2 regions of the Roseomonas sp. WA12 genome follow, and region 2 is predicted to be linked to the other one. Evidence: riboswitches for the same ligand, from Rfam matches in the RefSeq annotation. Region 2 holds a riboswitch; the other holds the start of a gene.
The links. Region 2 has a riboswitch for thiamine pyrophosphate ahead of thiC (phosphomethylpyrimidine synthase ThiC). Riboswitches for the same ligand answer to the same signal wherever they lie in the genome.
Positions count from the first base shown of each region.

Region 1: it holds a riboswitch for thiamine pyrophosphate, as region 2 does, so the genes downstream of both, ACVBD7_RS18400 (ABC transporter substrate-binding protein) here and thiC (phosphomethylpyrimidine synthase ThiC) in region 2, are expected to answer to the same signal.

Region 1 is NZ_CM135108.1:3,860,138-3,875,335, reverse strand. Features, by position in the region: gene ACVBD7_RS18425 (amidase) at 1-1,026, opposite strand, end outside; gene ACVBD7_RS18420 (phosphotransferase) at 1,157-2,173, shown strand; gene ACVBD7_RS18415 (aspartate aminotransferase family protein) at 2,209-3,513, shown strand; gene crcB (fluoride efflux transporter CrcB) at 3,784-4,182, opposite strand; gene ACVBD7_RS18405 (NAD-dependent epimerase/dehydratase family protein) at 4,336-5,397, opposite strand; TPP riboswitch at 5,501-5,607, shown strand; gene ACVBD7_RS18400 (ABC transporter substrate-binding protein) at 5,749-7,326, shown strand; gene ACVBD7_RS18395 (hypothetical protein) at 7,392-7,622, opposite strand; gene ACVBD7_RS18390 (LysR family transcriptional regulator) at 7,799-8,722, shown strand; gene ACVBD7_RS18385 (aldehyde dehydrogenase family protein) at 8,806-10,161, shown strand; gene ACVBD7_RS18380 (NAD(P)/FAD-dependent oxidoreductase) at 10,158-11,339, shown strand; gene ACVBD7_RS18375 (glycosyltransferase) at 11,380-15,198, opposite strand, start outside.
Region 2 is NZ_CM135108.1:2,657,725-2,672,922, reverse strand. Features, by position in the region: gene ACVBD7_RS12820 (MFS transporter) at 1-116, shown strand, start outside; gene ACVBD7_RS12815 (esterase) at 242-1,312, shown strand; gene ACVBD7_RS12810 (SDR family NAD(P)-dependent oxidoreductase) at 1,312-2,046, shown strand; gene ACVBD7_RS12805 (SDR family NAD(P)-dependent oxidoreductase) at 2,043-2,735, shown strand; TPP riboswitch at 2,772-2,890, shown strand; gene thiC (phosphomethylpyrimidine synthase ThiC) at 2,988-4,826, shown strand; gene ACVBD7_RS12795 (Bug family tripartite tricarboxylate transporter substrate binding protein) at 4,921-5,895, shown strand; gene zapE (cell division protein ZapE) at 6,013-7,203, shown strand; gene ACVBD7_RS12785 (hypothetical protein) at 7,295-7,963, shown strand; gene ACVBD7_RS12780 (hypothetical protein) at 8,062-8,190, shown strand; gene mdh (malate dehydrogenase) at 8,431-9,384, shown strand; gene sucC (ADP-forming succinate--CoA ligase subunit beta) at 9,440-10,633, shown strand; gene sucD (succinate--CoA ligase subunit alpha) at 10,636-11,526, shown strand; gene ahpC (alkyl hydroperoxide reductase subunit C) at 11,851-12,414, shown strand; gene ahpF (alkyl hydroperoxide reductase subunit F) at 12,494-14,083, shown strand; gene ACVBD7_RS12750 (LysR substrate-binding domain-containing protein) at 14,134-15,072, shown strand.

The sequences.
Region 1 (15,198 bases), 1.2 Mb from region 2:
GCGGGCGGCGGCGAAGGTGGCACGGGCCCTGTCCAGCACCTCGGCAGGCATGGCGCGGGCGGGTTCCAGCTTCTCGCGCAGGACAGCGGAGACGCGATCCGGGTGATGCTCCAGTTCCCAGGCCAGAGCCTGGGCACTTTCCATGTTCATGACGGTTGGATGGACTTCGGCGGCATCGGTGAAGACGGGCGGAAGCTCGCCCCGCACCACCGTGGCCCCGGCGGCGGTGGCGGCGCGCTCGGCGCGTTCCATCAGCGCCAGGGTCTCGGGCGCGGCCTGGCCGGCATGCGGGCCGAGGGCGAGCAGCAGCCGCGGCGCACGGTCTGGCCGCGCCGTCGGGTCGCCAAGGTCGCGGCCAGTCACGGCGCCGATCAGCAGGGCGCAGTCCTCCACGCTGCTGGCCAGGGCGCCGATCGTGTCGAGCGATTCGCTCATCACCTTCATGCCCGCGCGATGGATGGAGCCATGAGTGGGCATGAAGCCGACGATTCCGCAGAAGGCCGCCGGGCGCAGAACGCTGCCCGCTGTCTGCGTGCCGAAGGCCAGCGGGAACAGCCCCGCCGCCACCCCAGCCGCAGAGCCGGAGGAGGAGCCGCCGGGCGTATGGGCGGAGTTGACGGGGTTGGTGGTCGGCCCGGGCTCGCGGGTGGCAAATTCCGTCGTCACGGTCTTGCCCATCACCACCGCCCCCGCGGCGCGGGCCAGTGCCACCGCTGCAGAGTCCGCACGGGGCACGTAACCCGCCCAGATTGGGGAGCCGTAGCCGGAGGGAAAGCCTGCTGCATCCAGCACGTCCTTCACGCCCAATGGCAGCCCGTGCAGCGGGCCGAGGGGGGCGCCCGAGGCTGCCTGCGCATCCGCGGCGCGGGCGCCGGCGAGGGCAACATCGGCGTCCAGATGGGCGAAAGCACGCAGCACCGGCTCGCGGGCCCGGGCGCGTTCGAGGCAGGCCTCCATGACGGCGACGGCGGTCAGCGTGCCGGCACGGAGGCGGCGGGCGGTTTCGGCGGCGGTGAGGTCGGTCATCCCGGGATGTTCGGTCGCGGAACGGTCGGGGGGAAGTCCGACGGCAGCGGCGATCCCCGAACTTGAAGAAAAAGGAGGGGGTCTGGGGGAGTTTGCTCCCCCGGCCTTCGCTCTCCGCTATACCGGCCGGGTGACCACGCTCCCCGACCCGCTGCTCGACCCACTGATCCTGGCCGCACCGCCCGCCATCGCTCCAGCCCCGCTGACGGCGGCCCTGGCCGCGCATTGGGGCCTGACAGGCACACTGCATCCGCTGGGCGGGGAGCGAGACCGCAATTTCCGGCTGGATCGGGCCGAGGGGCCGCCGCTGCTGGTGAAGCTCTCCCATCCCGACGAGGAGGCGGCGATTACTGGCTTCCAGACCGAGGCGCTGCTGCATCTCGAGGGAGCCGATCCGGCCCTGCCGTTGCCCCGGATGCTGCGTGCGCGAGGCGGAGAAACCGCCCTCTCCCATCCGGCCGATGATGGGCGGCCCTGCCTGTTGCGGGTGCTCACCTACCTGCCGGGGCGGCCGATGACGGGTGCGGTTGCCTCCGCCCGCGAGCTGGGTGTGCTGACGGCGCGGCTGGACCGGGCGCTCGCGGGCTTCGAACATCCGGCGGATGGGCGCCGCCTGATCTGGGATTTGCGGGAGGCGCCCGCGCTACGCACCTTCCTCAGCGATGTGGAGGATGCGGGGCTCCGCGCGCTGGCCGCCGCGGCGCTGGACCGGTTCGAGGAGGAGGCTGCGGCAATGCTGGCAGCACTTCCCGGCCAGGTGATCCACAACGACCTCAACCCGCACAACGTGCTGGTGGACGAGGCGGGCGCGCTGTCGGGGATCATCGATTTCGGCGACATGGTGCGCGCCTCGCGGCTGCAGGAGGTGGCGACGGCCTGCGCCTATCTCGTGCGGCCCGGGGATACGCTGCTGGCCGGGCCCGCGGCGTTTCTGGCGGGGTACCGCACGGTGCTCGATCTGCCGGAGGAACAGGCGGCGCTGCTGCCCGTGCTGATCGCCGCGCGCATGGCGATGACGGTGCTGATCACCCATTGGCGCGCGCGGCGGCAGCCGGAGAACGCGCCCTATATCCTGCGCAACATGCCCGGCGCGCGGGCGGGGCTGGAAGGCCTGGCGCGGCTCGGCCCTGCCATGATCGAGGAGTGACGGCGATGCCCGATACCGGCCCCAAGGGCATGGCGATGATCAACGCCTTCGACCCGCGCCATGCCGCCGCGCTGAACCCGCGCGAGCAGGCGATGGTGGAGCGGCGGCAACGGCTGCTCGGCCCCGCTTACCGGCTGTTCTACGAGCATCCCGTGCATCTCGTGCGCGGGGAGGGCGCCTGGCTGTTCGATGCGGAGGGCAACCGCTACCTCGACTGCTATAACAACGTCGCCTCCCTCGGCCATGCGCATCCCCGCGTGGTGGAGGCGATCGCGCGGCAGGCGGCGCGGATCAACACCCACACGCGCTACCTGCACGAGACGGTGCTGGACTACGCGGAAGCGCTGCTGGCCACACTGCCCGCCGCGCTGGGCCATGTGATGTTTACCTGCACGGGTTCGGAGGCGAACGACCTCGCGCTGCGGATCGCGCGCGCCCATACGGGCGGCGAGGGCATCGTCGTCACCTCGCTCGCCTATCACGGCGTGACGAGCGCGCTGGCGCAGCTGTCGCCTTCCCTCGGTGAGGGCGTGCCGCTGGGGCGCCATGTGGCAACCGTGGCCGCGCCCGACCTGTATCGCGGCGGCGCGGAGATGCCCGCGCGCTTCGCGGCCGATGTCGCGGCCGCCTTTGCGGATTTGCGCCGCCACGGCATCCGCCCCTGCGCGCTGCTGGTGGACACGATGTTCACCTCCGACGGCGTGTTCCCCGATCCCGCCGGCTTCCTGGCCGGTGCGGCCGAGGCGGCGCGAGCGGCCGGGGCGCTGTTCATCGCCGACGAGGTGCAGCCGGGCTTTGGTCGCACCGGCGCGATGTGGGGCTTCCAACGCCACGGCGCAGAGCCGGATATCGTCACCATGGGCAAGCCGATGGGCAACGGGCATCCCCTCGCAGGGCTCGCCATCCGGCCGGAGCTGCTGGAGCGCTTTGGCGGCCAGGTGCGCTACTTCAACACCTTCGGCGGCAATCCGGTCTCTGCCGCCGCCGGCCTGGCAGTGCTGGAGGTGCTGCGGGACGAGGGCTTGCCCGCGAACGCGGCGGCGGTGGGTGCGCATATGCTGGACGGGCTGCGGGCGCTGTTGGCACGCCACCCGATCATCGGCGATGTGCGCGGCGCCGGCCTGTCGATCGGGGTCGAGTTGGTGCAGGACCGGGCGACGAAGGAGCCGGCGACGGAGGCGACGGCGCGCATCGTGAACGCGCTGCGCGAGCGCCGCGTTCTGATCAGCGCCTCTGGCCCCGGTGCGAATATATTGAAGATCCGTCCGCCGCTCTGCCTGACGCAGGAGCAGGCGGGGCTGTTCCTAGAGACGCTGGACGCGGTGCTGGGGGAGGTCTGACGGCGCTGGAGAGGGCGCTGCCCTCTCCAGACCTCGCCCGCCAAGGGCCTGAGGCCCTTGGAACCCCGTTTGGCTGCCGCGAAGGCGATGCCGGCAGGGGTTTCTAGCCTCCCTTTAAAGACTTCGCCGTCGTTGCAGTCGCCTCGGGTCACTGACCCGAGGCGCACCGTCAGCCAAATGGATCCAATCCGAAGAAAAAGATGATGGTGAGGGGTTTGGGGAGAGGAAGAATTCCTTCTTCCTCTCCCCGAGGCCATCAGCACCGAATGCTCAGGACGGCCTCGCCGAACCGCCGCCGAGGGCAAAACCGGCGGCGGTGGCCACAAGGCAGAGCAGGACGGAGCCGGCAATGTTGGCGAGGGCACTGACGGTGCGGCCCTCCCGCAGCAGCTCCAGGGTTTGCAGGCTGAACGAGGAAAAGGTGGTGAAGCCGCCGCACAGGCCGATGATGACGAAGGCGCGAAGGTCGGTGCTCTCAGCGAAGCGTCCGCTGCTTGCGGTGAGGGCGGCGAAAAGGCCGATGGCAAAGGAGCCTGCGACGTTGATGCCGACCGTTCCCCAGGGAAAGCCGGGGCCGGTGAGGCGGGCGATGGCAAGGGCCATCCAGCCGCGCGCGACGCTGCCGAGGGCGCCGCCGAGAGCGATGAGGAGCACGGCCCGCGGCGTCATGCGGCGATCCACTCCAGCACGGGTGCGGCCGGGCGTTTCAGCCTGAAGGATGCGGCCTGCGCCAGGGCTTTCGGCGCCAACGCGGCGGCGCTGTTGGGATTGAAATTCGCGCTCAAGGAGGATTTCAGTGCGCGGGGCAGATGCTCGGAGTGCCTAGCCGAAGTGCCCGCGCCACCACCCGACGAAACGGGTGAGGCCGGTGCGCAGGTCCGTGGTGGGCTGCCAGCCGAAATCGCGCAGCATGGCCGAGGTGTCGGCGAAGGTGGCGGGGACGTCGCCGGGCTGCATGGGCATCAGCACGCGGCGGGCGGGCACATCCAGCAGCTCCTCCAGGATCGCCACCATGTCGAGCAGCTTCTCGGGGTTGCTGTTGCCGATGTTGTACAGCCGGTGCCCGCCATCGGCGGGCGGATGGTCGAGGGCGGCGATGATGCCGGCGACGATGTCGTCCACGAAGGTGAAGTCGCGGAGCATGCGGCCTTCGTTGAAGAGCTTGATCGGTTCGCCCTTCAGCATGGCATCCGTGAACAGCCAGTAGGCCATGTCGGGCCGGCCCCAGGGACCGTAGACGGTGAAGAAGCGCAGGCCCGTGAGCGGCAGGTGGTAGAGATCCGTGTAGACGCTGCTCATCAGCTCGCCCGCGCGCTTGGTGGCGGCGTAGAGCGAGGCCGGGCGGTCCACGCGGTCGGTCTCGAGGAAGGCGCCGCCCTCGCTGCGCGATCCGTAGACGGAGCTGGTGGAGGCATAGACGGTGTGGCGGATGCGGCCCTCGGAGCGGCGCACGCCCTCCAGGATGCCGAGATGGCCGGTGACGTTGGCCGCCGTGTAGGCGAAGGGCGCCTCCAGCGACCAGCGCACGCCGGCCTGGGCGCCGAGATGGGCGACGCGGTCGATATCGGGGTTCGCGGCCATGAGGGCGAGCAGGGACTCGGTGTCCGCCAGCTCGAGCCTGTGCATCTGGAAGGCACCTGGGCGCGCATTGCCGGTGAGGGCGTTGACGCGCGCCTCCTTCAGCGCGGGATCGTAGTACGGGTTGAAGTTGTCGAGGCCGATCACCTCCTCACCGCGGGCGAGAAGGGACTGGCAGAGATGGGCGCCGATGAAGCCGGCCGCGCCGGTGACGAGGATGCGGCCCATGCTCAGGCCGGCATCGCCGAGCGGTCGGTGGGGCTGGAAAGGGGCATTGCGGGGCTCCGTCGGCGGCCACGGGGGCATGCTTTACCGCAACAGTCCTAGCGGAGCCGGGCCGGAGCGGCCATCCCGGGCGGGAGGCGGTGTCGCAGCTTGCCTTTTCGACAGGCGGCGCGCCATACCAGCCGCGGACACCGGGGGGAGCCCATTTCGGGCTGAGAGGCGGGACTTTCCCGCGACCCCTGGAACCTGACCCGGTTCGGACCGGCGTAGGGATCGGTGCACCATGACGACCATGCGCCCGCAACACGCGAGCCCGCCAACCCTCCATTCCGCTCCTCAGGCGGTTGGTCGGGGAACGGCGTGCCCGTGGGCTGGTGCGTCGCGTCCGGGCCAGCCGTCTCCGCCCCCGCCTGGCGGGAAGGAGGAGACCCCATGCAACGCCGCTCCCTGCTGACAGGCGCCGTCCTTTCGGCGCTTCCACTGCCCAGCCTGGCCCAACCCACCCTTGCCCAGCCGGCGCGCGCCCGCACGCTGCGCTTCGTGCCGCAGGCGGCGCTGACGGCGCTGGACCCGATCGTGCAGAACGCCACGATCAGCACCACCCACGGCTTCTGCGTGTTTGACACGCTCTACGCCACGGACGGAAAGCTGCACCCGCGCCCGCAGATGGCGGCCGGGCACGAGATGAGCGCGGACGGCCTGCTCTGGACCATCCGCCTGCGCGACGGCCTGCGCTTCCATGACGGCGAGCCAGTGCGGGCGCGGGATTGCGTCGCCAGCCTGAAGCGCTGGTGCGTGCGGGACCTGTTCGGGCAGATCCTGGCCCGCGCCGTGGCCGAATGGGGCGCGCCGGATGACCGGACACTCACCATCCGGCTGAACCGCCCTTTCCCGGCGATGCTCTACGCCCTGGCCAAGCCCGCCGGCATCCCGCCCTTCATCATGCCCGAGCGCCTGGCGAACACAGATCCGGCGCGGCCGGTGCCGGAGATGGTGGGCAGCGGGCCGTGGAAGTTCATTGCCTCCGAGTTCAACCCGGGCAGCTTTGTCGCCTATGCGCGCAACGAGGCCTATGTGCCGCGCGATGAACCCGCCGAGGGCGCCTCGGGCGGCAAGCGCGTGCATTTCGATCGCCTGGAGTGGCACATCATCCCCGATGGCGCGACGGCTGGCGCGGCGCTGCAACGGGGCGAGGTGGATTGGGTGGAATATCCGTTGCCGGACCTGCTGCCGCTGCTGGCGCGGGACCGCAACATCCGCACGCAGATCTACGACCCGATCGGCTTCCTGGGCGTGATCCGCTTCAACCACCTGCACCCGCCCTTCGACAAGGTGGAGGTGCGTCGCGCCGTGCGCGACTGCATCAGCCAGCCCGACCACATGGCCTCCGTCGCCGCCCCTGGCGACTGGCGCGAGTGCCACGCGCTGTTCCCCTGCACCCTGCCCGATGTGGTGGAGTTCCCGTCCCCCCCGCGCGACTTCGCCCGCGCCCGCGCCGCCATCCGCGCGGCAGGGGCGGAGGGGGCGAAGGTGGTGGTGATCAACCCCACGGATTTCGCGGCCGTGGCCCCCCAGGGCCGGCTGGCCGCGGATGTGTGCCGCCAGCTCGGCTTCCAGGTGGACCTGCAGGAGATGGACTGGGCCGCGATGCTGACGCGCCGCAACTCGCGCGAGGATGCGAGTCATGGCGGCTGGAGCATCTACCCCACTAACTTCCCGGCCGCTTCCATCGCCAATCCGGCGGTGAATTCCGGCATCCGCGGCGACGGGCCGACCGCCTGGTTCGGGTGGCCGACCGATCCGGCGACGGAGGCGAATATCGAGCGCTGGCTCTATGCGCCTGACCCCGCCGCGCAATCGGCCGCCTTTGCGGAGGTGCAGCGCACGGCCTGGGACCATGTGGGCTTCGCGCCCAGCGGGCTCTTCGTGCTCAAGACCGGGTTCCGGGCGGACCTGTCGGGTGTGCTGCAGGGCCCCAACCCGTATCTGTGGAACCTGCGGCGGGGCTGACGCGCGAAGGGGGCCGCCGGACATGCCGGCGACCCCCTTTCACGCGTTGGCAGGCATCGGCCCGCTCAGCTGTGCTGGCCGTCGCCGCCCGTCGCGCCGCTCTCCTCCAGCGTGTTCAGCGCCGGGTTCACATCGGCCGTGCCCTGCGGGGCGGCGTTGCGGGAAACCGCGGGCAGGTCGATCGGGCCATCGACGGTCCAGGCGGTGCGGGCAAGCGCGCCCTGACCGAGGGCCGGGCCCATTAGGGCAGCGGCAAGGCCGAGGGTACGGAGGGTCTTGGTGAGCGAAGTGGACATCGCGCTATATCCTTGGTGAATGGCGGCGGCACTATGTCGTCGTCGTCTGGCCGGGATATGGACCCCCGCGCGGGGCGGATCCAACGCATGCGGCGGATAGGCCGTATCCGTCTAGTGAATGGAAGTGCCCCGTTGCATGATACGGCCGGATCGGCACGGAAGGCTTGTGGGGCAGGATGAACCAGCGCGCGGATGAGGCCGGGCTCCGGCAGTTCGACCTCAACCTGCTGCCGGTTTTCACCGCCCTGATGCGGGAACGCAGCGTGACCCGGGCCGGCGAAACGCTGTTCCTCTCGCAGCCTGCCACCTCCTCCGCCCTCGGGCGGCTGCGCGCCATCTTCAAGGATGAGCTGTTCATCCGGAACGGCCGCGTGCTGGAGCCGACGCCGCGGGCGGAGGCGCTGATGGAGCAGCTCGCCCCCGCGCTGCAGAGCATGGCCGGCGCCATCGCGGGCGCCGTGCCCTTCGACCCGGCGACGGACACCCGCACCTTCCGCATGGGCATGAGCGAGGACGTCGCGATGACGATGATCCCCTTCCTGCCGATGCTGCGGCAGGCCGCGCCGCACTGCCGGATGATCGTCCGCAGCGCCAGCTTCCGCACCATCCCGCACATGCTGCAATCGCGCGAGATCAACCTGGCGCTCGGGCATGTCGTGGAGCTTCCGGCGGCGGCGAAGCTGCGGGTGCTGCGCCGCGGCGGCTGGCGCGTGCTGCGCGATGCCGCCTCGCCCGGGCCGGTGGACCTGGACGCCTATTGCGCCCGGCCGCACATGCTCGTCACCCCACGGGGCGACCTCACGGGCTTCGCGGATGAGGAGCTGGCAAAGCTGGGCCGGAGCCGGCAGGTGGTTCTCGGCGTGCCGGATTTCGCGCTGATGCCGCGCACCCTGATGGGCACGAACCTGCTCTGCCTGGTAACCGAGGCGGTGGTGGATGCATTGCAGGCGCTGGGGGAACTGGATCGCCTCGCGGTGGATACGCCTCCCTTTCCCTGCCCTGAATCGGTGCTGCACATGGCCTGGCGGGCGGCGGTGGACCAGGATCCGGGCGAGGCTTGGCTGCGCGGGCAGCTCGTGCAATGGCTGGCGCGGCGTTGATCCTGGAGGGGGCTGCGGGCCATGAGTGGTCCGGCCCCCGGCTGTCCATCGCCTTCCCACGGCGCGCGGGGTAGAGGGGGCGCATGGCCGACGCCCCCGCCCTGCTGGCAGCCGCCCGCGCCCATTTCGCCACCGGCGCCACCCGCCCGTTGGAGGCCCGCCGCTCCGCGCTGCTGGCGCTGCGCGACGGGCTGGCGGCGATGGAGGACGACCTCCTGGCGGCCCTGGCGGCCGATCTCGGCAAGTCCGCCTTCGAGGCCTGGACCTCCGAGATCCTGCTGGTGCGGCAGGAGATCGCGCTCACGCTCAAGCGCCTGCCCCGCTGGGCGGCGGAGCGGCGCGTGGGTGGGCGCTGGTTCCACCTGCCCGGCCGCGCCGCGCTGCGGATGGAACCGCGGGGCGCGGTGCTGATCCTCGGCCCGTGGAACTACCCGGTGCAGCTCTGCCTCGTGCCGCTGGTCAGCGCCGTCGCCGCAGGAAACACGGTGGTCTTGAAGCCCTCCGAGGTCGCGCCGCGCACGGCGGCGGTGCTGGAGGTCATGGCGGCGCGCTGCTTCGCGCCCGGCCATGTGCAGGTAGCCCAGGGCGGCCCCGATCTCGCCGCAGCCCTCACGACCGAGCCCTTCGCCCACATCTTCTTCACCGGCAGCACCGAGACCGGCCGCAAGGTGGCCGAGGCCGCGGCGCGCAACTTGGCCACCACCACGCTGGAGCTGGGCGGCGCCAATCCCTGCATCGTGGACGAGAGCGCGGATGTCAGGCTCACCGCGCGGCGCATCGCCTGGGCGAAGTTCATGAATGCCGGGCAGACCTGCCTCGCCCCCAACCATGTGCTGGTGCATGAATCCCGCGCCGAGGCGCTGACCGCCGCGCTGCGCGAGACCATCCGCCGCTTCTACGGCGCCGATGGCCGCGGGATGCAGCGCGTGGTGGATGCGCGGCATCTCGGCCGGCTGGAGGCCGTGCTGGCGCGGGGACGCGTGGTGCAGGGCGGCGGCGTGGACAGGAACGCGCTGCACATCCAGCCGACGCTGATGCTGAATCCCGATCCCGCCCTGCTGCGGGAGGAGATCTTCGGCCCCATCCTGCCCATCGTCCCCTGGCGCGACCGTGGCGCGCTGCTCGCGGAACTGTCCACGCAGGCTGAGCCGCTGGCGCTGTATGTCCACACGCGGGATCGCGGCTTCGCCGATGCCGTGGCGCAGGCGCTGCCATCAGGCGGGTTCTGCGTGAACGAGCACATCGTGCACTGCACCGTGCCCGACCTGCCCTTCGGCGGCGTCGGGCCGAGCGGGCAGGGGCGGTATCACGGGCAGGCAGGGTTCGAGGCCTTCTCCAACGCGCGCGCCGTCTTCCGCCAGCCTGCCGGGATCGATCCGCCCATGCGCTACCCGCCCTACACGACCCCGCTCTCCGTCATCAAACGGCTGATGGGATGAGCGCCTTCGACGCCATTATCCTCGGCGCCGGTGCCGCCGGGCTGATGGCCGCCTTCACCGCGGGGCAGCGCGGGCGGCGCGTGCTGCTGCTCGACCATGCCGATGCGCCGGGCGCCAAGATCATCATCTCCGGCGGCGGGCGCTGCAACTTCACCAACACCGGGACCGAGCCGTCCCGCTTCTTCTCGGCCAACCCGCACTTCGCGCGCTCGGCCCTCGCCCGCTACACGCAGGACGATTTCATCGCGCTCGTCGAGCGCCACCGCATCCCGTATCACGAGAAGACCCTCGGCCAGCTCTTCTGCGACGGCTCGGCGCGCGCGATCGTGCAGCTGTTGCTGGACGAGTGCGAGACGGGCGGCGTGGACCTGCGCCTGCGCCACCGGATTATCGACGTGACCCGCGCCGATACCTTTCGGGTGGAGACGGATCGCGGCACCTTTACCGCGCCGGCCCTCGTGCTGGCCACGGGCGGCCTTTCCATCCCGAAAATGGGCGCGACGGGCCTCTCGCTCGACCTCGCGCGCCGCTTCGGCCTGGCGCTGGTGGAGCCCCGACCGGGGCTGGTGCCGCTGACCTTCGGCGAGGCCGAGCTGGCGCTGATGCGGCCGATTTCGGGCGTCTCCCTGCCCGTGGAGGCGCGCGCGGGCGCGACGCGCTTCCGCGAGGCGATGCTGTTCACCCATCGCGGCCTGTCCGGCCCCGCCATCCTGCAGGCCTCCACGCCCTGGCGGGCGGGGGAGACCGTCCAGCTCGACCTGCTCCCGGATGTGGACGCCACCGCCTGGCTGCTGGCGCGCAAGGAGGAACGGCCGCGCGCCGCGCTGCACACGGTGCTGGCGGAACGCCTGCCGCAGCGCCTGGCCGCGGCGCTCGGCACCACGCGGCTGGCGGGGCACACGCGGCCGATCGGGGAGCTCGGGAACAAGGCGCTGAAGGAGGTCTCGGCGATGCTGAAGGGCATGGCCGTGACGCCGACGGGCACCGAGGGCTACGCGAAGGCGGAGGTGATGGCCGGTGGCGTCGATACCGCGGCCCTGTCGCCGCAAACCCTGGCGGCGAAGGCAGTGCCGGGGCTGCATGTGATCGGGGAGGCGGTGGACGTGACGGGGTGGCTGGGCGGCTACAACTTCCAATGGGCCTGGTCGTCCGGCTGGTGCGCGGGGATGTCGGTCTAGCGACCCCTCCGCGCACCGACCGGTTTTAGGCTCGTCAAGGTCAGGCGACAGGATCCTCGCTCAGCAGCCCGTGTGGCCCCTCCTCCCCGGCTTCCGCCGAGGGCGGGGCCTGTTGGTCCCGGAGCAGGCTGCGCAGGTGGAGATCGATGCCCGTTCCGGCCGGGTGCGCCAGCATCGCCGCGCGTGCCGCACGCCGTCCCTCCCGGCCCAGCGCCGCGCGGCGGGGCGTATCGACGGAAAGCTCTGCCACTTGGCGCAGCAGCACGTCCCGCGCCAGATCTGCGGCTACGGGATCTTCGCCGGCGAGGGCGGGCGGGATAGCCAGCACCGGAAGGCCCGCCGCCTGCATGGCCAGCAGGGCCGGCCCGGCATGGGCGAGGCCGAGATCGTGGTCGCGTGCCGTGCGGCGCAGGGCCGCTACGCCGTCCATCTCCGCGACCCCGAGGGCCTGATACCAGGCCGCCGGCAGGGCACCGAGCACGCCGAGCGTTGCCACCCCGAGCGCCGTCAGGTCATCGAAGACGGGGTACAGCGCCGCGAGCTGGGCGTCGTCCCCGGTGGTGGCGAAGAGCACGCGGCAGGGCACGCCGGCCTCCGGCCCGGCCGCCGACGCGGCCCCGGGCACGGCAGGCGGGCCGTCCGATAGCCAGGATGCCAGATCCAATCCCTCGCCCAGGAAGATCTCCTCGCCCGGTGCGCCCGTTTCCGGCTCGCCGACAGGCGCCGCGATCACCGGCAGGCCGATGGCGGCGCAGCGTTGCCGCAGCGCCGCCAGATCCTCCGCAGGCAGCGCATCGGTCGCGACGAGCACGGCATCGGCCGTCCCCGCGGAGGGGTCGCCAAAGGAGAAGGAGGGCAGGATGGGGCGGAAGATGAAGGGGCGGGACACCGCGTTGCGCGTGGCGGCGGCGAGCGGCGAGGGCAGGGCGCCGCGGGGCGCATCGAGCGTCAGCACCACGCGGGGCCGCTCCGGCTCCGCCCGGAAGGCGCGGCGGCGGTCGAGCACCTCGCGGTACAGCCGGTCGTATTCAGCCGCCATGGCCGTGGTGGTGCGGTGGCGCCCGGTGCGCGCCTGCCAGTCCAGCACCTCGTCACGGCGCGCGCGCACCTCGGCCGGGTCACGGCGCAGGCGCAGCAGTTCGGCGAGCATTGCCTCGGGCTCCATCCAGCGATCGACAAGCCAGCCGCCGCCGCTCTCGCCGATGCGCTCGGCCAGCGCGCCCAGGGCAGTGGCCATCACGGGGAGACCGGCGGCCCAGCACTCCGTGAGGGTGTGGCAATAGGTCTCCGGCCAGAGCGACAGCACGGCGCCGAGATGCGGCCGGATGCGCGCGACATGCGCCGCGAAGTCCGCGCGGTCGTAGCGGCCGTGCAGCACGATGCCCGGCGCGTTGGCGAGGGTGGAATCCACCCCGCCCAGGACGTGGAACTCCACCTGCCGCCCCCGGTCGATCGCCGCCATGGCCGCGACCAGCCCGCCGCCCTTGGCGCCCGAGACATTGCCCGGCACCAGCACACGCAGCTTCTCATCCAGGCTCGGCTCGGCACCCAGCCCCTCCATCCGCGCGAAGCTGCGGCCATGCGGGATGACCCGGAAGTCGCGCTCCGCCAGGAAGGGGAAGTTGTCGGTCATCACGCGCTGTGCGGAGGGCGAGGTGGTGACGAAGGCATCGCAGGCCCGCAGCGCCTCCGCCATCATCTCCTGCCAGCGATGGACGAAGCGGTGGCGCAGCGGGGGGACGGCTTCCGCCGGCCACAGCTCCGCCGTGCAATCCGCCTCGCCCTCGGTGCAGGGGCCGCCGCAGAAGCGCCCCTCGGCGTCCAGAAGCTTCGTCACAGGGCAGGCCGTGTAGAAGTCATGGAAGGAGAAGACGACAGGGACGCCCAGGCGCCGGCATACCCGCGTCAGCCCCGTGCCGTGCCAGGCGATGTGGCGCACATGCACCAGCTCGAAGCCGTGGCGCAGGATGAGGTCGGCGGCGATGCGGTCGTACTCGGCGCTGCCATGGGTGGCGGGCGCGATCCGGCGCTCCAGCCGGTGCTCCTCCACAGGCTCTGCGACCGGCCCGCCCTCGGCCCGCAACTCGGCAGGGATGTGGCGGGAGAGGGTGAGGGCCCGGGAATCGCAGCGCAGCACCCAGGGCTCGTAGCGGTCCGACAGCGCGTCCATCAGGTCGCGGTTGGTCTGCGGCGTGCCGCCGCTCTCGGTGGAGATGACGAAGAGCACGCGCGGGCGCGGTACCGCTCCCACGGCTCGCGCCCTTGCCTCGGCGCGTCGCACGCGCCAGCGCACGGCGAGGATGGCCGGGTCCCTCTCGAACAGGCCGATGAGCGTGCGGTAATCCGGGTAGCGCTCGTCCACCACCTGGCTGCCGGCCGCGCTCAGCCCTTGCTTCTCGGCACCGAACGAGGCCGATCGCTGGTGCCAGACGAAGGTCCGGTCATCCAGCACATTCTCCCAGCCCGCGCGCCCGGCGCGCATGCAGAGGTCGTTCTCCTCGCCATAGCCGCGGGGGAAGGCGGCCTCGTCCAGCACGCCCACCTCGTCCAGGCAGTCGCGGCGGATATACAGGCAGAAGCCGTGCCCGGTCGGCACAGTCGGGTACAGGGAGAGGGCGGCGCCGCGCACCAGCCGGGCCATCTCGTCCACGCCGAACCAGGGCGGCATCGGGTTGTCGATGCCCAGCTCGGGCACGGAGAAGGCGCCGGAGTTGTTCGATATGGCGGTGGCGGTGCCCGTGCGCGGCCCGGAATAGGCGGCAGCGCGCAGCCCATCCAGCCAGCCTGGCCCGACCGCGGTGTCCGAGTTCAGCAGCACCACGTCGTCCCGCCCGGCCAGCGCCATGCCGCGATTGGCGGTGCGGGTGAAGCCGAGATTCCCGGGGTTGCGATGAATTTCGATCCCCGGCGTGTCCGCCCAGCGGCGCAGCACCTCGGCCATCTCCGGCTGCGGGCTGGCATCGTCCACCAGGATCAGCCGGGCAGGGGCGGTGGTGTGGCGCACGAGGCTGGCGATGCAACGGTCCAGTTCGGCGGCCGCGTTGTAGATCGGGACGACGACGACAACGCGCGGGCCGCCCTCCTCGGGCAGGCGGAAGGCCAGGTCGCCGCGGCCCTTTCGCCAGGCCGGGACCGCCTCCTTCACCACCTCGCCCGCCAGCGGTTGCACCGCGAGCCGCGGCATGGCCGCGATGCCCAGCGGCCCGCCCTCCCCGGGATGGAGATGGGGCAGGGCGATGCGGAAGCCGCCGCCGCGATGGACCACCCCGGCCCGGGTGAGGTCGGGCCGGTCGATATCGGCGGTCACCGTCGCCCAGCGCGTGCCGTCGAGCAGCAGGTCCACGGCCTGCATGTCCTGCGGCCGGCCGCGCTCCGCCACCCAGCCCTTCGCCTCCTCGTTGTCGGTGCGCTCGAGCTTGCCGATGATGTCGCGCCGGAAGGCGAGGGTGCGCCGGACGATCACGACGCCGGAGGAGAGAAGGACGAGGTCGCGCGGCTTTCCGTCGAAGAGCAGGGCACCCGGGTCGCTGTCGCGCAGGCTGTCGGTCAGCGCCTCGATGGGCAGGTGGAAGCCGAAGAGGAAGCTGTCCGTGCCGTTGTCGAAGGGCAGGTCCGGGCGCTGGACGGTGAGCGGGACCGGGATCGGCTCACAGTCGTCGAGCACGAGGAAGAGCGGTGCCCCGGCCTCGTCCAGCACCCAGCCGCGCACCCCCTCGCGGTCGCCGACATCCATGGTGCCGCGCGGGGTGAAGGGCGTCGGTTGCAGGGCTGGCGGATTGAGCGGCGAGAGGTCCTCTCCCAGGCGCAGCGCGGCCGTGGCCGCATCGCCGGTCTCGGGGGCTTTCAGCAGAAACTGAAA
Region 2 (15,198 bases):
ACGGGCCGGGGCTCGCCACCGTGCCGCTCTTCGCGGCGGCGTTTCCGGTGGCGGCCATCTTGCTCGCCTCGCCGTCGCTGCGGCGCGAGCGCCAACTCGCCCCCGCGGTGGCCTAGGCAGGAGGGAGCGCGCCGCCCGTGGGTGGCGTGCCTCTGCCGCATGCGGCAGTCTCCCGTCGCCGCCATGCGGCGATCCGGGAGGCATGCCGCCAAAGGTCGCCCCCGTAGGGAAGGACGACCTCATGAAACGCAGAATCCTGCATGCCGCGGCCATCTCGGCTGCTGCCGCTGCCGCAGCCCCCCGCGCCGGTCTCGCGCAGGCGCCCATTCCGTCCCCGGCTGCAAGCGCAAGACCTCCGGTCGCACTAGCGAGCTGGGGTTCCTTCCATGTCGGCGGCAAGGAGCATGTCGTCTCCGGCCAGCCCGTGCGGGAGGTGCTGTTCTCGCCGGGCGGCGTGCCGGCCAAGGTGGACCCGAACGGCACCTACCTCATCGCCGGCATGTACGCGCAATACATGATTCCCGAACCCGCGCGCGGCCGGGTGCCGCTGCTGATGTGGCATGGCGGCGGGCTGACCGGCGCGACCTGGGAGACGACGCCGGACGGGCGCGAGGGCTGGCAGCACTTCTTCCTGCGCCAGGGCTGGCCGGTTTACGTCTCCGACGCCGTGGAGCGTGGCCGCTCCGGCTGGACGATGATCCCCGAGGCAACGGGCGGCCAGCCGGTCCTCCTCACCATCGACAACCCCTATGAGCGCTTCCGTATTGGCGACGGCCCCGGTTCCTACGCGCGCAAGTCCGTCCTTCCCGGCAACCAGTTTCCCGCGGATGAGGCGAGCTACCGTAACTTCGTCCGGCAATGCGTGCCGCGTTTCACCACCACGGATGCGCTGGCACTCGATGCCTATCTCGCCCTGCTCGACCGCGTGGGGCCGAGCGTCGTGATGGCGCATAGCCAGGCCGGCCTGTTCGGCTGGCGTGCCGCGCAGGAGCGGCCGGACAAGGTACGCGCCCTCGTGCTGGTCGAGCCCGCGACGGTCGGCGACCCCGCGAAACTCGCCGCGCTGAAGGGCGTGCCCGTGCTGATGATCTACGGCGACTACATCGCCCAGGATGCGCGCTGGCCGACCATCCGCGCCAACGGCATCCGCTTCGCCGAGGGGGTGCGCGCGGCCGGCGGAACGGTGGATGTGATCGATCTTCCCGAGCGCGGCATCAAGGGAAACAGCCACATGGTGATGATGGACCGCAACGGGGACGAGGTCGCCGCGCTCATCCAGGACTGGTTGGTGGCAAAGGGCATGTGGAGTTGATGGCAGCAGCGACGGACATCGCGCAGACCGGGCTCGCGGGGAAGCGCGCCCTCGTCACCGGGCATCGCGGCGGGATCGGCGCCGCAATCGTCGCGGTGCTGGAAGCCTCCAGCGCCATGGTCGAGGGGCTGGACCGGCCGGAGCACGACCTACACAACATCACCTCCATCGCCCCCGCGGTGGAGGCGGCCGCAGCAAGGATGGGCGGGCTCGATCTGCTGGTGAACAATGCCGGCGACACCATGATCGGCACGCTGATCGACACACCGCTGGCCGAGGCCGAGCGGATCATGCGCATCAACTGGCTGGCGCCCTTCGCGGTGATGCAAGCGGCGTTGCCGCACCTGCTGAAGGGGGGCGGGGCGGTGGTGAACATCGCCTCCGACCAGGCGCTGATCGGCAAGCCGGCCAGCGCCGCCTATGGCGCGTCCAAGGCCGCGCTGGCGCAGATGACGCGATCTGCCGCGCTGGATTTCGCCGCCAAGGGCGTGCGCTTCAACGCCATCGCGCCGGGCAGCACGGATACGGCGATGCTACGCGCAGTGATCGCGGATCTGGCGGCGCGTGACCCGTCCCGTCCCTCTTCCGAAGCTGCTTATACCGATGCCGTGCCGCAGAAGCGTTTTGCTCAGCCGCGTGAGATCGCGGCGGTGGTGGCCTTCCTGCTTTCCGACCATGCGAGCTTCGTCACCGGCATCGTCATGCCCGTGGATGGCGGCACCACCGCCGCATGAGCGCCGTCCTGATCACAGGCGGTACGCGCGGCATCGGGCTGGCCTGCGCGCGGCTTCTGGTAGGGCAGGGGGTGCCGGTCATCGCCGCCGCGCGGCGTGACGCGGAGGGCTTGCCGGATGGCGTGCGGTTCATGCCATGCGACGTGACCGATGCCGCCTCCGTTCGCGGCCTCTTCGCCAAGGCCGGGCCGATCCGCGCCGCCATCCTCGCCGCGGGCGTGGCAGGAGGCGATCCGCCCGAGGTGGATGAGGAGCACTGGCGCCGCATCATGGCCTCCAACCTCGACGGTGCCTGGCGCTGCGCGGAAGGCGCGGCGGGGGTGCTGCCCGACGGGCAGGGGCGCATCGTCTTCCTTGCCTCCGTCCTTGGTCTGCGCGCGGTGCCTGACCAGGTGGCCTATTCCGCGGCCAAGCACGGGGTGATCGGGCTGATGCGCGCACTCGCCCTGCGCCTCGCCCCGCGCGGCATCACCGTGAACGCCCTCTGCCCGGGATGGGTGGAGACGGACATGGCCCGCGCGCGCTGGGCGGAGCTGGGCATGACGGTGCAGGAGGCCGCGGCCGGCACGCCCACGCGCCGCATCACGGCGGCGGAGGAGGTGGCCGCCATGGCCGCCTATCTCCTCTCCCCTGCTGCCGGGAACGTGACAGGCCAGGCCATCGCGCTGGATGGGGGCGCGGGACTCTAGCCGATTGACAACCTGCCGCTCGCAGGCGGAGGCTTGCCGTCTCACCCGGGGGGTCCCGACAGGGGGCTGAGATACGGCTGGCCGAAAGGCAGCGCCGTGACCCGATGAACCTGATCCAGTTCATGCTGGCGTAGGGACGGTGCGGCTGCCTGCCATTCCCCATTCAATGGGGAATCACGCCTTGCGTGGGGCATCCTTCCATCTTTGCAGACCAGCGCTGGGTCCGTCGCGAAGGCGAAGGAGCACTGGCGCATGTCCATCCAAACCACCGAGCGGCCCGCCCCGAAGGGCGTGCCCAGCGTCACCACCGGGCCGCTGCCCGCTTCCACCAAGGTGTTCAAGCCGGGGCTGCTGCACCCCGCGATCCGCGTGCCGATGCGCGAGATCGCGGTCCACCCCAGCGCGGGCGAGCCGCCCGTCACCGTCTATGATTCCTCCGGCCCCTACACCGATCCGGCGGGCGAGATCGCGATCGAGCGCGGCCTGCCCCGCCCGCGCCGCGCCTGGGTCGAGGCGCGCGGCGATGTGGAAGCGGTCGAAGGCCGCGCGGTGAAGCCGGAGGACAACGGCTTCGTCTCCGGCAGCCATCTCACCCCCGCCTTCCCCGTGCAGCACCGCCCGCTGCGCGCGAAGCCCGGCCGCGCCGTGACGCAGCTCGCCTATGCCCGCGCCGGCATCGTCACGCCGGAGATGGAATACGTGGCCATCCGCGAGAATCTCGGCCGCGCCGAAATCCGTGCGAAGCTGGAGCGCGACGGCGAGAGTTTCGGCGCCGCCATCCCCGATTTCGTCACGGCGGAGTTCGTGCGGGAGGAGGTGGCCCGCGGCCGCGCCATCATCCCCGCCAACATCAACCACCCCGAGCTGGAGCCGATGGCGATCGGCCGCAACTTCCTGGTCAAGATCAACGCGAATATCGGCAACTCCGCCGTCACCTCCTCCATGGCCGAGGAGGTGGAGAAGATGGTCTGGGCCATCCGCTGGGGCGCGGACACGGTGATGGACCTCTCCACCGGCCGCAACATCCACAACATCCGCGACTGGATCATCCGCAACGCGCCCATCCCCATCGGCACCGTGCCGCTCTACCAGGCGCTGGAGAAGGTGGGCGGCATCGCGGAGGACCTGACCTGGGAGGTGTATCGCGACACGCTGATCGAGCAGGCCGAGCAGGGCGTGGACTACTTCACCATCCATGCCGGCGTGCGGCTGGCGCATGTGCCGCTGACGGCCAGACGCGTGACGGGCATCGTTTCCCGCGGCGGATCCATCATGGCCAAGTGGTGCCTGCACCATCACCGCGAGAGCTTCCTCTACGAGCATTTTGAGGAAATCTGCGACATCTGCCGCGCCTATGACGTCTCCTTCTCCCTCGGTGACGGGTTACGCCCCGGCTCCATCGCGGATGCCAACGACGCTGCGCAATTCGCCGAATTGGAGACGCTGGGCGAGCTGACGCAGCTGGCCTGGGCGCGCGACTGCCAGGTGATGATCGAAGGTCCGGGCCATGTGCCCATGCACAAGATCAAGGCCAACATGGACAAGCAGCTGAAGGTTTGCGGCGAGGCGCCCTTCTACACCCTCGGCCCGCTGACGACGGACATCGCCCCGGGCTACGACCATATCACGTCAGGGATCGGCGCCGCGATGATCGGCTGGTTCGGCTGCGCCATGCTCTGCTACGTTACCCCGAAGGAACATCTCGGCCTGCCCGACCGCAACGACGTGAAGGTCGGCGTCATCACTTACAAGATCGCCGCACACGCCGCCGATCTGGCGAAGGGCCATCCCGCCGCGCAGGTGCGGGACGACGCCCTCTCCCGCGCGCGCTTCGAGTTCCGCTGGGAGGACCAGTTCAACCTTTCGCTGGATCCCGAGACCGCGCGCAGCCTTCACGACGAGACGCTGCCGAAGGAGGCACATAAGACCGCGCATTTCTGCTCCATGTGCGGGCCGAAGTTCTGCTCCATGCGCATCTCCCACGACATCCGGGCCGAGGCGCAGAAGGAGGGCATGGAGGCGATGGCGAAGAGGTACCGCGAGGGTGGGCAGCTCTATATGCCGGTCGACCAGGCGCCCGCCGCAAGGTGACCTGCGGGGGCGGCGGCCTGTTCCGGCCGCCGCCCTTGCCACCAGCCCGCCCTCGGCCTCTCCTCGGTCGCTAGGAAATACCGAGGTCACCCCGATGCGCCTGCCGCGCCGTCTGCTGCCCGCCCTTGCGGCGCCGCTGCTGCTCCCCCGTCAGGCCCCGGCCCAGGACCGGTGGCCGGACCGGCCCTTGCGTCTGATCCTGCCCTATACCCCCGGCGGCGGCACCGATGCCGTGGCCCGGGCGCTCGGTGCCCGGCTCAACCAGTCGCTCGGCCAGCCCGTGGTGGTCGAGAACCGCCCTGGCGCCGGTGGCAATCTCGCCACCGAGCTGGTCGCCGGGGCCCGCCCGGATGGCCTGACCTTGCTGATGGGCAACCAGGGCCCGATCTCGGTGAACCCCACCCTGTTCGGGCGCAACCTGAAGGTGAACCCGCAGACGGCCTTGGACCCGGTGGCGATGGTAGCCGAGACGCCGCTGGTCCTCGTCGTTGGCCCCGGCACCCAGGCGGCAAGTCTCGCCGCCCTTATCGACGAGGTCCGCGGCAAGAAGGGGGCGATCACCTACGCCTCACCCGGCAATGGCGCGGCCGGTCATCTGGCCATGGCCCTGCTCCTGCAGCAGGCCGGGGTGGAGGCCACGCATGTTCCCTTCCGCGGTGCCGCCCCGGGCCTGACCGATGTCGCCGCCGGCCATATTCCTATGATGATCAGCACCCTGCCTTCGGTGGCCGGGCTGGTGGCGGGCGGCAACCTGCGCGCCCTGGCCGTGACGGGCGATCGCCGCGTCGCCTCGTTGCCGGAGGTTCCGACCGTGGCCGGGACACTCCCGGAATACCGGGTAACGGCCTGGTACGGCATCCTCGTCCCCCATGGCACGCCCGAGCCTGTCCGGGCCCGGTTGGAGGAGGTGATTCTGGCCAGTCTGGATACGCCGGATCTCACCGCCAGCCTCGCGCGGGAAGGCGCGGTGCCCTACCCCATGAAGGGCGCCGACTTCGCCCGCTTCATCGCCGCCGAGCGCGCCCGCTGGGCCCCGGTGATCCAGGCCGCCGGAATCACCGCGGACTGAGCGGGGCTTTTCCAGCATGCACAACTGCTTGGCAGGCGTTGATGTAATGTTAATCCAGCGAAAAACCCTGTTCCCGAAGTTGCGAGCGACCCCTGAACCGGGTTAGACCCGCGGCCGATGGACGGCACCACGACCGCACCAGCCCCCGCCGCTCCCGCCATGACGGCGGATGTGTCGCAGGGCCCGCTCCCCCTCTACCGCGCCCGCGTGGCCGCGGGAGCGCTGCGTGCGGATCCCGCCCAGGCCCGCGCGGCCGAAACACTTCAGGACCTCTGGCGCCGCCTTCGCGGTTACGACCCGCGTCCCGAGGCGAAGGGAGAGCCGGGTCTGCTCGCCCGCTTCTTCCGCCGCAAGCATGTGGACGAGCAGCCCGGCGGACCGCCGCTCGGCCTCTACCTTGTCGGCGAGGTCGGGCGCGGCAAGTCCATGCTGATGGACCTGTTTTTCGAGACGGCCGACGTGCCCCGCAAGAGGCGTGAGCACTTTCATGCCTTCATGCAGAAGTGCCACCGCCGCATCCATGAGTGGCGCAAGGTCCATGGCGACGCCGCCGACCCGATCCCGCCGCTGGCCGACAGCATCGTGGCCGAGGCCGCGCTGCTCTGCTTCGACGAGTTCCAGGTGCATGACATCGTCGATGCGATGATCCTCGGCCGGCTGTTCCAGGCGCTGTTCGACCGCGGCGTGGTGGTGGTCGCCACCTCCAACACCGCGCCGGCCGACCTGTTCAAGGGCAAGCCGGGCCGTGACGCCTTTCTGCCTTTCATCGCCCTGATCCAGCGCCGGCTCGAGGTCCTGCACCTCGCAGCCCAGCAGGACTACCGAAGGGACCGCATCCGGGGACTGCCAACCTGGCATTCCCCGCTGGACGGCCGGGCCGAGCGCGCGCTCGACGCCGCCTTCCGCGAGCTGACCGGCGTTGCCCACGGCGCGCCCCTCTCGCTCACGGTGCTCGGCCGGAAGGTCGATGTGCCGCAGGCGCATCGCGGGGTTGCCCGCGCCGATTTCGAGGCGCTGTGCGGCGCCTTCCTCGGCGCGGCCGACTACCTTGCGATCGCGACCCATTTCCACACGCTCGTGCTGGACGGCGTGCCACGGTTGGGGCCGGAGAATTTCGACCGGGCCCGCCGCTTCGTGACGCTCATCGACACGCTCTATGAGCACCGCTGCAAGCTGGTCGTCTCGGCCGAGGCCGAGCCCGATCAGCTGTATGAGAAGGGGGAGGGGGCGGCGATATTCCAGCGCACCGCCTCGCGCCTCATGGAAATGCAGAGTCAGGACTACCTGGCCCTGCCGCATCTGACATGACGTAACCCGGCACCGGATTTGCTCGGCGCTAGCCTGAGGGGGCAGGGCGTCGGGTGGGGATCCGGGGCTGGGTCATTGGGGGAGAATTCATATGCTGCGTTCCATGGCGGTCGCGCTCGGTGCGATCCTCGTGCTTTCCGCCGCCCAGCCTGCCAGTGCCGCGGGGGGCCGTGCCGAGGCGCGATCCTCCGGCAAGGCGGCCCGCTCGGCCGCGCCGGCCCCGGCCCGGGCGCCCGCGCTGCGCCCGGCGATCACCGCCTCGCGCCGTCCGGTCGCGATCGTGCCGAACCTCCGCGCGTCCCGCTCCGCCGAGCGCGCGCCGCGCTTCGCCGACAGCGGCCGCGCTACTATCCGGACCGCGGCCCGCGGCGTGTCCGCGCGCTCCGAGCGCGTGGTGACCGCCTCCCGCTCTGGCCGCCTGCAGGCCCGCTCGGCTGGCCGGCGCGAGGCCTATCGTGCCGCGGATCGGCGCGAGTCCCGCTTCGAGCGTCGCCAGGCCTGGCTGCCGGCCGCGCGCCCGGGCCTGCGCATGGTGAGCCTGTTCTCCTCCCCGGCCGCGGCGGCGACCCTGCCCGCGCGCGGCGGCAAGTACGGCAAGCCCTCCCGCTCCGAGAACCGGTCCGAAGGCCGTTCCGAGGGCCGCGGCATCTGGCATGCCGGCCTGCCCGCCGCCGATGGCGAGCAGATGGACTGCCCGGCCGGCACCATGGCCGTGCTCGCCCGCGGTCATGCCGATACCTTCCGCTGCATGCCCATGTGATCGGCCGCGCCCGGGCCGGCCATCCGCCGGCCCGGGCGCGCCGCATTGCGCCGCCTAACCCAAGCTGAGACTGTTGCGCTCCAAGGGGAGCAGAAAGAATGTCCCAATCAACGAGCAGAACCGCCGAGACGATGCTGGCGGAACTGGTCCACCACATGGCTGAAATGGTGAAGTCACAGGCGGAAACGAACCGCCTTCTCCAGGAACTTCTCGTCCGCAAGGCGTAGGCGGGCCGCTGCGGCTCGCCCCCGCCCCCCGGGACAGGAGGGTCCCGGTTTGGCAGCAAATTTCCCGCCCGGGTCCCGCGGCGGCCCCGTGCTGCGGCCCCGGCGCCCGGCCCTAGTCCTCTCAGCCTTGCCCACCCGGCCATCCCCGGCTAATCCACGGCGCGTCCCATTCGCAGTTACCGCATCGCGGGGCTGCGCACGCGATTGCCTATTCTCTAGCCCCCCTGGCAAGGACCCCCCATGGCCCGCAAGAAGATCGCGCTCATCGGCGCCGGCAATATCGGTGGCACGCTCGCCCACCTGATCGGCCTCAAGGAGCTCGGCGACGTCGTGCTCTTCGACGTGTTCGGCGGTGTCGCCGCCGGCAAGGCGCTGGACATCATGCAATCCAGCCCCGTCGACGACTTCGACAGCCACATGACCGGCGGGTCCGACTACTCCGCGATCGCGGGCGCCGATGTCATCATCGTCACCGCCGGCTTCCCCCGCATGCCCGGGATGAGCCGCGACGACCTGCTGACCAAGAATGCCGGCGTGATGGGCCAGGTGGCCGAGGGCATCAAGCAGTACGCGCCCGACGCCTTCGTCATCTGCATCACCAACCCGCTCGACGTGATGGTGTGGGCCCTGCAGCAGAAGTCCGGCCTGCCCGCGCACAAGGTCGTCGGCATGGCCGGCGTGCTGGACAGCGCGCGCTTCCGCCTCTTCCTGGCGCAGGAGTTCAACGTCTCGGTCGAGGACGTGACCGCCTTCGTGCTGGGTGGCCATGGCGACACGATGGTGCCGCTGACCCGCTACTCCACCGTCGCCGGCATCCCCGTGCCGGACCTCATCAAGATGGGCTGGACCACGCAGGAGAAGATCGACGCGATCGTCGCCCGCACCGCCAATGGCGGCGGCGAGATTGTGAAGCTGCTGGAGAAGGGCTCGGCCTTCTACGCCCCGGCCGCCTCTGCCATCGCGATGGCGGAGAGCTACCTGAAGGACAAGAAGCGCGTCCTGCCCTGCGCCGTGATGCTGAACGGCGAGTACGGGCTGAACGACTTCTATGTCGGCGTGCCCGTGGTGATCGGCGCCGGCGGTGTGGAGAAGATCGTCGAGGTGCAGTTCTCCCCCGAGGAGAAGGCCGCCTTCGACAAGTCCTGCGACGCGGTGAAGAAGCTCGTCGAGGACTTCAAGGCGCTCGGCGTCTGAGAATGCGGGCCGGGGATACCCCCGGCCCTTTCTGAATCAGGAAAGCGGAACCCGCATGAACATCCATGAATACCAGGGCAAGGAGCTGCTGAAGCGCTACGGCGTTGCAGTGCTCGACGGTTACCTCGCCAAGACCCCCGAGGAGGCCGAGGCCGCGGCGAAGAAGCTGCCGGGCCCCGTCGTCGTCGTGAAGTCGCAGATCCACGCGGGCGGTCGCGGCGCTGGTCGCTTTACCGATGACCCCAACGGCAAGGGCGGCGTCCGCGTCGTCAAGCCGGAGGCGGCCAAGGAAGCTGCCGCCGCCATGCTCGGCCACACGCTGGTGACGAAGCAGACCGGCCCCGAGGGTAAGGTCGTGAACCAGGTCTATGTGGAGGCCGGCTGCGACATCAAGCGCGAGCTGTACCTCTCCATCCTGCTCGACCGCGAGACCAGCCGCGTGACGATCATGGCCTCGGTCGAGGGCGGCATGGAGATCGAGGAGGTGGCCGAGAACCACCCCGAGAAGATCCTCAAGGTCGCAATCGACCCGGCCTCGGGCCTTTATCCCTGGGCTGCCCGCAAGCTCGCCTTCGGCCTCGGCCTTGAAGGCAAGCAGGTCGGCACCTTCGTGAAGTTCGTCACCGCCATGTACGACGCCTATACCGGCCTCGACATGGAGGCGATCGAGATCAACCCGCTGGTCGTGACCGGCGCGGGCGAGATCGTGGCGCTCGACGCCAAGGTCTCCTTCGACGACAACGCGCTGTTCCGCCACAAGGACATCGAGCCGCTCCGTGACGACACGGAGATGGACCCGAAGGAGCTGGACGCGGTCAAGAACGATCTGAACTACGTGGCCCTCGACGGCGAGATCGGCTGCATGGTGAACGGCGCGGGCCTGGCGATGGCCACGATGGACATCATCAAGCTCTACGGCTCGTCCCCCGCGAACTTCCTCGATGTCGGCGGCACCGCGACCGCTGCGCGCGTTACGGAAGCTTTCCGCATCATCACCTCCGACACGAACGTTAAGGCGATCCTCGTCAACATCTTCGGCGGCATCGCCAAGTGCGACATGATTGCCAACGGCATCGTGGAGGCGAGCAAGAACCTCTCCCTCTCCGTGCCGCTGGTCGTGCGTCTCGAGGGCACGAATGTCGATCTCGGCAAGAAGATCCTGGCCGAGAGCGGGCTGGCCATCATCCCCGCCGACAACCTGGCCGACGCCGCGCAAAAGGTCGTCGCCGCCGTGAAAAAGGCTGCCTGATCATGGCCATTCTCGTCGACAAGCACACCAAGGTCATGACCCAGGGCTTCACCGGGTCGCAGGGCACCTTCCACGCGGAGCAGGGCATCGCCTACGGCTCCAACTATGTGGGCGGCGTCACCCCGGGGAAGGGCGGCCAGACCCATATCGGCCTGCCGGTCTTCGACACAGTCGCCGAATGCGTGGAGCGCACGGGCGCCGACGCCTCCGTCATCTACGTGCCGCCGCCCTTCGCGGCCGACTCCATCCTGGAGGCGATCGCGGCCGAGCTGCCGCTGATCATCTGCATCACCGAGGGTATCCCGGTGCAGGATATGGTGAAGGTCAAGCGCGCCCTGTCCGGCAGCAAGTCCCGTCTCATCGGGCCGAACTGCCCGGGCGTGATCACGCCGGAAGCCTGCAAGATCGGCATCATGCCCGGCCACATCCACAAGCGCGGCTCGGTCGGCATCGTATCCCGCTCGGGCACGCTGACCTATGAGGCGGTGGCGCAGACGACCGCGGCCGGCCTCGGCCAGTCCACCTGCGTCGGCATCGGCGGCGATCCGGTGAAGGGCACGGATTTCCAGGAAGTGCTGGAGATGTTCCTTGCTGATCCCGAGACGAAGCAGATCGTCATGATCGGCGAGATCGGCGGCCAGTCCGAGATCATCGCGGCCGAGTTCCTGGGCCACGAGAACAAGCCCGGTTCGGCCAACTACAAGCCCGTCGTCGGCTTCATCGCCGGCGCTACGGCCCCTCCGGGCCGCCGCATGGGCCATGCCGGTGCCGTCATCTCCGGCGGCAAGGATACGGCCGAGGCGAAGATGGACGCGATGCGTTCCGCAGGCGTGTTCGTGGCCGACAGCCCGGCCGCGCTGGGCTCGACCATGGTGAAGGCCATCGCGGCCTAACCTGCTGCCGCAGTGCGAGAATCGAAGCGCCGCCCGGGGGAACCCGGGCGGCGTTTTGCGTTTTGAGGTCGCTCGGGGCGGTTTGACCGCGGTCCAGCGACCGAGACTTGCAGGCTACTGGCGGCCGGACCACCGAGCGTGCGGCGATGAGCGCCAAGAGCTTATTCGACTTCGGATTCCTAATCGAAACGGCAAGGAATTTTGATAGTCAAAAACTATCAAAACAAGGGACCTTATCTATTTGGCGAATCTGCTGCAGTGCACTACCTACCGGTCCGACGACGCGGCGTGGTCGCGCTGTGGCTCATCCCTGAAGGAGTTCGCATGTCCCTCATCAACACCAAGATCAAGCCGTTCAAGGCCCAGGCCTACAAGCAGGGCAAGTTCATCGAGGTGACGGAGAACGACGTGCTCGGCAGCTGGGCCGTGTTCTTCTTCTACCCGGCCGACTTCACTTTCGTCTGCCCGACCGAGTTGGGCGATGTGGCCGACCACTACGAGGAACTGCGCCGGATGGACGTGGAGGTCTACTCCGTCTCCACCGACACGCATTTCGTGCACAAGGCCTGGCACGACACCTCCGAGACCATCGGCAAGATCCAGTACACGATGCTGGCCGACCCCACGCATGAGATCAGCACCAACTTCCAGGTGCTGCGCGAGGGCCAGGGCCTGGCCGATCGCGGCACCTTCATCGTGGACCCCGAGGGCATCGTTCAGGCTGTCGAGATCACCGCGGAGGGCATCGGCCGCAACGCCGAGGACCTGATCCGCAAGATCAAGGCCGCCCAGTACGTCGCCGCCCATCCGGGCGAGGTCTGCCCGGCCAAGTGGCAGGAAGGTGAGGCCACCCTCGCTCCGTCGCTCGACCTCGTCGGCAAGATCTGAATCCAGCCCGCCGCCTGCCCTCCCCCCGGGGCAGGCGGCAACCCTCGCCCCCCCTCTTTCCCTACCCGGAGCGCCCGTCGTGCTGGATGCCAATCTAAAGACTCAGCTCAAGGCCTATCTGGAGCGCGTCGTCCGCCCCATCCAGATCGTCGCCTCCGTCAATGACAGCCCGAAGTCGAAGGAGATGCTCGAGCTCCTGCACGACATCCAGGCGGCTTCCAGCAAGATCTCCGTGGTCGAGAACCGGGAGGACGGCGAGCGCGCCCCCTCCTTCGCGCTGACCTCCCCCGGCCAGGATATCGGCCTGCGCTTCGCGGGCCTGCCGATGGGTCATGAGTTCACCTCTCTGGTGCTCGCCCTGCTGCAGGTCGGCGGTCATCCCTCCAAGCTGGAGAAGGCCGTCATCGACCAGATCCGCGATCTGGACGGCGAGTTCACCTTCGAGACCTATTTCTCCCAGTCCTGCCAGAACTGCCCGGATGTGGTGCAGGCGCTGAATCTCATGGCGGTGTTGAACCCCAACATCCGCCACGTCGCTATCGACGGCGCGCTCTTCCAGGGCGAGGTTGAGGCGCGGCAGGTGATGTCGGTGCCGACGATCTATCTGAACGGCCAGGTCTTCGGTCAGGGCCGCATGGGCGTCGAGGAGATCGTCGCCAAGCTCGACACCGGTGCCGCCGCCCGCGAGGCGAAGAGGCTCTCCGCCGAGGAGCCCTTCGAGGTGCTGATCGTCGGAGGCGGCCCCGCGGGTGCTGCGGCCGCCGTGTACTCCGCGCGCAAGGGCATCCGGACCGGCGTCGCGGCCGAGCGCTTCGGCGGCCAGGTGCTGGATACCATGGGCATCGAAAACTTCATCTCCGTGACCCACACGGAGGGCCCGAAGCTCGCCCAGGCGCTCGAGACGCATGTGCGCGAGAACGAGGTGCGCATCATGAATCTGCAGCGTGCCGAGGAGCTGAACTTCGAGCACGGCATGTTCACCGTGCGGATGGAGAGCGGCGCCACGCTGCATGCCCGCAGCGTCATCCTCTCCACCGGCGCGCGCTGGCGGCAGATGAACGTGCCCGGCGAGGACATCTACAAGAACAAGGGCGTGGCCTACTGCCCGCACTGCGACGGCCCGCTCTTTAAGGGCAAGGACGTGGCGGTGATCGGCGGCGGCAACTCGGGTGTCGAGGCGGCGATCGACCTCGCCGGCATCGTGAAGCATGTCACGCTGATCGAGTTCGACACCAAGCTGCGTGCGGACGAGGTGCTGCAGCGGAAGCTCCGCAGCCTGCCGAACGTGACCGTGCTGGTCTCCGCCCGCACCACCGAAGTGAAGGGCGACGGCCAGAAGGTGACCGGCCTGGTCTATGAGGATCGCGTCTCCGGCGAGCACCACATGATCCGGCTGGAGGGCATTTTCGTGCAGATCGGCCTGCTGCCGAACACGGAGTGGCTGCGCGGCACGCTCGATCTCTCCCCGCGCGGCGAGATCGTGGTGGACGCGCATGGCCACACCTCGCTGCCCGGCGTCTTTGCGGCCGGCGACTGCACGACCACGCCCTACAAGCAGATCATCATCGCCGCCGGCGAGGGTGCGAAGGCCTCGCTGTCGGCCTTCGACTACCTCATCCGCAGCTCCGCCCCGGCGGAAGGCGAGGTGGTGCAGGCCAAGGCGGCCTGATCCCCACCGCGCCCGTCCTCTCCTGAGGGCGGGCGCGAAAGGGTGCCTCCATGAATCTCCGAGACCTGCAATATCTCGTCGCCCTGGCCGAGCAACGGAACTTCCGGCGTGCGGCCGAGGCCTGCCTCATCGCCCAGCCCACCCTTTCCACGCAGATTCGCAAGCTGGAGGAGGAGTTGGGCGTCGCGCTCTTCGAGCGCACGCAGCGCAAGGTAATGCTCACCCCCGCAGGGCAGGATGCCGTTGCCCGCGCCCGGCGCATACTCACGGAAATGGAGGGGATGCGGGACGCCGCGCGCCGCCTCTCCCGCCCTGAAGCCGGCACGGCGCGGCTCGGCGTCTTTCCTACCCTCGGCCCATATCTGCTGCCCGAGGTGATGCCGAAGGTTCGCGCACGCTTCCCCCAGCTGCAACTCCTGCTCACGGAGGAGAAGAGTGACCAGCTCCTGACGCGGCTGCGCGAGGGACGGCTGGATGCCGCCATCCTCGCGCTGCCCGTGCACGATGCCAGCCTGCACTGCGAGCTGCTGTTCGAGGAGCCGTTCATGCTGGCGGTGCCGAGGCAACACGCGCTTGCCGCGCGCGAGAGCCTGCGAATGGACGAGCTCTCGGACTACAACCTCATGCTGCTGGAGGACGGGCATTGCCTGCGCGACCAGGCGCTGGAGGTATGCCAGCTCTCCGGCGCGCAGGAGCAATCCGAGTTCCGCGCCACCAGCCTGGAAACGCTGCGTCAGATGGTGCTCGCGGGTCTTGGCGTGACGCTGATGCCCGCCCTGGCCGCTACCGGCATGGCCTCCTACGCGGACAAGCTGCATCTCCTGCGGTTCGAGGACAGCAGCCCCAGCCGCCAGATCGGCCTGTTCTGGCGCAAGACTTCGGCGATGGAGCCACTGCTGAAGGGTCTGGCCGAGGTGCTGCGCGGCGTGACGCCCGCGCTACTGGCCCCGCGCAACGACGAGCCAAGTCAGGCAGGCGCGAACGCCTGACGCGCGTGTTGCGCCGCAGCGCCCGCGCTGCCAGAAGGAGGGGGTGAACAGCACCCACCTCTCGCGGACCACTCCGCCCTGACGATTTCGGCCGCGGCCTGACCGCGTCCGCGCGGCCCCCGGTGG